One region of the Mycolicibacterium sp. XJ2546 genome, then DNA from elsewhere that is predicted to be linked to it. Evidence: riboswitches for the same ligand, from Rfam matches in the RefSeq annotation. Region 1 holds a riboswitch; the other holds the start of a gene.

What was found. A riboswitch is a leader RNA that binds a small molecule or an ion and turns the genes downstream of it on or off. The one in region 1 is predicted to bind cobalamin.
Region 2: another riboswitch for cobalamin. It lies ahead of metE (5-methyltetrahydropteroyltriglutamate--homocysteine S-methyltransferase); the one in region 1 lies ahead of ABQE44_RS17970 (FecCD family ABC transporter permease).

The regions. Positions count from the first base shown of each region.
Region 1 covers NZ_JBEFRW010000011.1:39,035-42,175, forward strand. Annotated here, with positions in the region: gene ABQE44_RS17965 (ABC transporter ATP-binding protein) at 1-570, opposite strand, end outside; gene ABQE44_RS17970 (FecCD family ABC transporter permease) at 567-1,607, opposite strand; cobalamin riboswitch at 1,702-1,891, opposite strand; gene ABQE44_RS17975 (alpha/beta fold hydrolase) at 2,185-2,925, shown strand; gene ABQE44_RS17980 (hypothetical protein) at 2,966-3,141, shown strand, end outside.
Region 2 covers NZ_JBEFRW010000006.1:173,000-176,140, reverse strand. Annotated here, with positions in the region: gene metE (5-methyltetrahydropteroyltriglutamate--homocysteine S-methyltransferase) at 1-1,250, opposite strand, end outside; cobalamin riboswitch at 1,363-1,569, opposite strand; gene glgX (glycogen debranching protein GlgX) at 1,670-3,141, shown strand, end outside.

The sequences.
Region 1 (3,141 bases):
CGTGCATTCGAGGTCATCGAGGATCCGCATGAACCTCAGCCGCCAAGCGGCATCGAGGTGGTTGGTGGGTTCGTCGAGTACGAGTACCGATGTGCGCTGAGCCAGCGCCCGCGCAAGCACGACGCGGTGGCGCTCACCACCGGAGAGTTGTGAGCACGACCGATCGCCCCATCCGCGCAGCCCAACGGCGTCCAGCGCGTCGTCGATGATGCCCTGCTCTCCCAGCCCCGCGCCCGACCACGGATTGCGGTACGGGGTCCGCCCCAGCCCGACGGCTTCGGCGACCGTGAGCTCACCCGAAGGCCGCTCCTCCTGCCCGACCACCGCGATCGTGTGGGCCCGGCGCCGGGCGGGCATGCGGTGCAGATCTTCCCCGTCGACCCGGATCGCCCCGGACGCCGGCGCGTCCAAGCCCGACAGGACACGCAGCAGCGTGGTCTTACCTGAGCCGTTCGGCCCGACCACCGCCAACCGGGTGCCGGCGGGAATCGCCAGATCCACACCGGCCACCACGGTTCTGCCACCGCGGCGACACTCGATGCCCTGCGCGCACATCGCGGCCGCACTCATGTGCTGTTTCCGAACTCGTAGCGGCGGCGCCCCATCAGGAACAGGAACACCGGTGCGCCGATCAGACCGGTGACGATGCCCAGCGGCATCTCCCGCGGTGCTGCCATCTCGCGCGAGATCACGTCGACCCACACCAGAAACAACGCCCCGGTGCAGACGGCGACCGGCAGCATCGCGCGATGGGTTGCCCCCACCACCAGCCGCGCGGCGTGCGGCACGATGAGCCCGACGAACCCGATGCCGCCGGAGACAGCGACCAGCACACCGACCAGGACCGCCTGGATCAGAAACAGTGCGTTGCGCAGGGCGGGTACCGGCACGCCGAGGGAGGTGGCCGTGTCGGCGCCTGCGGCGTAGGCGTCGAGCCACGAATGGATCAGCAGCGCCCCGATGAACGAGATCAGCACCACCGCACCGGCGAGCGGCACCTTCGCCCACGTCGCACCGGCGACGCTGCCGAGCAGCCAGAACATCACGCTTTCGGCGGCGTGCGGATCGCCCGCCGTGAACACCAGCAGCGACGACAACGCCATGAACGCCGACGACAGCACCACGCCGGACAGGATCAGGCGCAGCGCGGTGAGCCCGCCCTGGGCGCGCGCCACCAGATAGACGGTCAGCGTCGCGACCAGCGCGCCCATCAGCGCACCGCCGGACAGCGCCCATATCCCCAGCCCGGCCAGCGCGCCCAGCGTCATCACTGCCGTCGCGCCCACCGCCGCACCCGCCGAGACGCCCAGCAGATACGGTTCGGCCAGCGGGTTGCGGACCAGGGCCTGCATCAGCGCGCCGGCCAGCGCCAGACCCGCGCCGACGATCGCCGCCAGCACCGAGCGCGGCAAGCGCAGATCCCAGACGATGACGTCGTATCCCGTCTCGACGGTTGCGCCGGTGAAGCGGCCGATGACGGTGCGCCACACGTCACCTAGCGGAATCTGCTCGGCGCCGAAGGCGACCGAGACGACGATGCTCACCGCCGTGAGGATCGCGAGCACCGTGGTCAGTGCGACAACCGAGACACGTCGCACCGTCGGCACGGGCGTCGCGCCGGTGCGACGAAGTGTCTTCTCGGTGACAGTCACGTCGAGAACTTGCCTCAATATGCCGGGGTATCCGAGCGCGAGATACCGGTGGACACAAGTGAGAACGGCAGGTCTTCGGACTCGGGATCGTCCGGACTCGACGCCTTCCCAGGATTCCAGTGGCCTCCCAGTGACTAATGTCGAGCCCGTCCCCCATACCGCTGCGCGCCAGTTCCGGATTCCCACCGGATTCCCTGACACCCGCATACACGGATGTGACCGTTCTCAACGGCTGAGGCTACCTCATGGCGATTTTGCGGTAAGAAGGATTTGTTGAGCGTTACCGTGGCTCGATCGTGCATTGCCGCGTCGGCAGGAGGTGTTCTTGCTGGGCTTAGCTGACGGCGGGTTCAAGTGCGCCGACGCGCGCAGGCACTATCTGGCAGCGTATGACGAGTTACGGGCGCTGAGCCCGCCACCGAATGTCGTACACGACGTTCCAACCAGGTTCGGCACCGTTCGGGTATACCAGCACGGGCCGGCCGACGGCATACCCGTCGTGCTGATACACGGCTTTTTCCTGACGTCGGCGATGTGGTGGGAGCAAGTCGCGGGGTTGGCAAGCGATTTCACCGTTTACACGTTGGATATGTTGGGCCAACCCGGGGCAAGCATTCAGTCGAAAACGATGTTCGCTCCCGCAGATTGCGCACGCAGCATCGACGAAGTCCTCGAGGGGCTGAGACTGCGTGCAGTACACCTCGTCGGGCATTCGTACGGCGGTTGGCTCGCCACCCACACTGCGGCGCGTGCGCCCGGTCGGCTGGCGACCGTGACACTGGTTGATCCGGCCAGCACGGTGGCGCGGACTTCTGCAACGTTCTGGCGAAGTCTTGCGCTCATAATGTCGCGCCCACGTTCCGTGCGAGCCGGAAGAGCCGCGGCATGGATTGCGGGCCACCCCACACCGGGCAGCTCCATCGATACGCTTGCCCGGTTGTTCACGGCAGGATTCGCGGCCTTCGCTCCACCCGTGCGCACACCAGCGCTGCGCTTCCCCAGCGACCGTCTGTTGCGTTCAGTATCTATCCCGGTCCAAGTTCTTCTGGCGGGCAACACCGTTCACGATTCAGAAAGGGAATTCGACGGATGCAGTCCGTGGTGCCGGCGTGGCGATATCACCTCTGGCCCACCGCGTCCCACGCCTTGCCAGCCGAGATCCCTGACGAGATCAATGCGTGTATCCGTCAGTTCGCGATCGAACACCGTAAAAGTGCTTAGCCGGGACAACTATCTGCTAATTTCACGGGGTGGCACTGCGCCGAAGAGGTGAACCAGCCCGAATCAGGTTCATAGCCACGGTTATCGCCGGATTGGCGGTCGTAGCCGGCGTCGCCTGCGGGGGCACGACAGAACCTGCGGCAGCCCCGCCGGAGGCTGCGGTAGCCGCGCCGGAAACGCCGACGTTCACCTGTCGCGGGCACGACGAACCGCGTACCCCGCGAAGCGTCGATGCGATTCAAGACGACACCGAGGACGACGACACCGC
Region 2 (3,141 bases), on a different contig from region 1:
GCGCGACGCTTGTCGGCCGGTCCCCGCTTGGCGCCCGACGCGGCGATCGAGGAAATCCGCGACCGCACCTGTTCGTTGGTCAGGCGCGGGTCGGAGCGCCGCGACGCGGCGGCGGCGTTGGACGCGGCCACCTCGGCCGAAATGGCGTCGCGCCCGGTCGTGATGCCCCGCGACAGCGCCACCACCTCGGCGACCTTCTCGAACCCGAACGCCAGCCAGCTGCGCAACTGCGCGTCCAACCCCTCCTCGGCGTCCAGCGAATACGGCACGTGCAGCGTCGAGCATGACGTCGAGACCGCCACGTGGTCGGCCAGGCCCATCAGCGTCGCCAGCGTCGCCAGCGCGGACTCCAGGTTCGTGCGCCAGATGTTGCGGCCGTCGACGACGCCGGCCACCAGGGTCTTGGTGGCCAGCTCGGGCACCGCCGCCACCGCCGACACTCCCCCGGCGACGAGGTCGACCCCGATGGCCTCCACCGGTGTCCGGGCCAGCGCGGGCAACGCGTCGGTGAGCTCGCCGAAGTAGGTCGCGACGAACAGCGCCGGCCGTCTGGTCAACCGGCCCAGCGTCGCGTACGTCCGCTGGGCCAACTCCGCGGTGTTGTCGAGGATGTCGGTCACCAGCACCGGCTCGTCGAACTGCACCCACGCCGCGCCGGCATTGGTCAGCTCTCCGAGCAGCTCCGCGTACACCGCGACGAGCTCGTCCAGCCGATCGATCGGCGCGGCGGCTCCGTCGACGGCCTTGGACAGCGCCAGGAAGGTGATCGGGCCGACGAGCACCGGGCGCGCGGGCACGTCGAGGGCTTGCGCCTCCTTCAGCTCGGCCAGCACCTTGGCCGGATCCAGCGTAAACCTGGTGTCGGGGCCCAGCTCGGGCACGATGTAGTGGTAGTTGGTGTCGAACCACTTGGTCATTTCCAGCGGTGCGATCTCGTCGTTGCCGCGGGCCGCGGCGAAGTAGCGGTCCAGATCATCGGCCACCCCCGAGACGCGTGGCGGTAGCGCCCCGACCATCACCGCGGTGTCGAGCACCTGGTCGTAGTAGGAGAAGGTGTTCACCGGCACGGAGTCCAGCCCGGCGGCGACGAGGGCTTCCCAGGTGTCGCGGCGCAGCTGCGCGGCCACCGATTCCAGCTCGCTGCGATCGGAGTTGCCTGCCCAGTACTTCTCGGCGGCGCGCTTGAGTTCGCGGTTCGGCCCGATGCGGGGAGATCCGAGAATGGTGGCGTTGAAAGCGGTGGTGTTCATGACGTGGTCCTCTTGCTACGGCGGATGGTCATCGCCGGGGACGCGCACCGAATACGGGTTTTCACCGCTTCGGCCACTGCCCATTCCACGAGGCGATGAACCACCGGACGCGGCGCGTCCGGCACAGCTGGCAGGTCTTCGGACTCGCAGGCACGCACCGAAGTGCACCTAGTGGCCGTCGCTTCCCGGCCCCGGTGGGCCAGTGCTGATGACGGCAGTCGTTCCTGCATACCGCTGCGGGACAGTCCCGGATTCTCACCGGGTTCCCTCTCGCCACACATGTGGCTCGATGCCGACGCCAAACTTCAGCGCCAACAGACCAACTGCACCGCCCACCCTATCCGACGGACCACGGTTGCGATGCGCCGCGATTGGGCATCCCCCGTATCGTCTCGTTCACCGATCACTGGAGTGCAATCTTGGAAGTCTGGCCCGGCAAGGCATATCCCCTCGGCGCCACCTACGACGGCACCGGCACCAACTTCGCCCTGTTCAGCGAGGTCGCCGACAAGGTGGAGTTGTGTCTGTTCGACGTTGACGGCACCGAATCCCGGCTGACGCTGCCCGAGGTCGACGGGTTCGTCTGGCACGGCTTCATCCCCAACATCGAACCCGGCCAGCGCTACGGGTACCGGGTGCACGGCCCCTACGACCCGGCCGAGGGACAGCGCTGCAACCCGAACAAGCTGCTGGCCGACCCGTACTCGAAAGCCATCGACGGCAACTTCGACTGGGGCCAGGCGCTGTTCGGTTACACCTTCGGTGAACCCGACAGCCGCAACGACGACGACTCGGCGGCGTCCATGCCGAAGTCCGTCGTCATCAACCCGTTCTTCGACTGGGGCAGCGACCGCCCGCCCGGCTACGAGTACGCCGACACCGTCATCTACGAAGCCCACGTCAAGGGGCTGACCCAGACGCATCCCGACATCCCCGAACAGATCCGCGGCACCTACGCGGCCGTCGCGCATCCGGTGATCATCGAGCATCTGACCTCGCTGGGGGTCACCGCGCTCGAGTTGATGCCGGTGCACCACTTCGCCAACGACTCCACGCTCCTGGAGAAGGGCCTCACCAACTACTGGGGCTACAACACCATCGGCTTCTTCGCCCCGGACGCCAAGTACAGCTCCAGCCCCAACCCCGGCGGACAGGTGCAGGAGTTCAAGGCGATGGTGCGTGCGCTACACGAAGCCGGCATCGAGGTGCTGCTCGACGTCGTCTACAACCACACCGCCGAGGGCAACCACCTGGGCCCGACGGCCAGCTTCCGCGGTATCGACAACGCGGCCTACTACCGGCTGGTCGAGGACGACAAGCGCTACTACATGGACTACACCGGCACCGGCAACAGCCTCAACGTCGGACACCCGCATTCACTGCAGCTCATCATGGATTCGCTGCGCTACTGGGTCACCGAGATGCACGTCGACGGCTTCCGCTTCGATCTGGCCTCCACACTGGCCCGCGAGTTCTACGACGTGGACCGGCTGTCGACGTTCTTCGAACTCGTGCAGCAGGATCCGACGGTCAGCCAGGTCAAGCTGATCGCCGAGCCGTGGGACGTCGGACCCGGCGGCTACCAGGTCGGCAACTTCCCGCCGCAGTGGACCGAGTGGAACGGGAAGTACCGCGACACGGTTCGCGACTACTGGCGCGGTGAGCCGGCGACCATCGACGAGTTCGCCTACCGGCTGACCGGCTCGGCCGACCTCTACGAGCACACCGCGCGCAGGCCCGTCGCCTCCATCAACTTCGTCACCGCACACGACGGCTTCACGCTTCGTGACCTGGTGTCCTACAACGAAAAGCACAACGAGGCCAACGGCGAGGACAACAACGACGGCGAAAGCCACAACCGGTCCTGGAACTGCGGCGCCGAAGGCCCGAC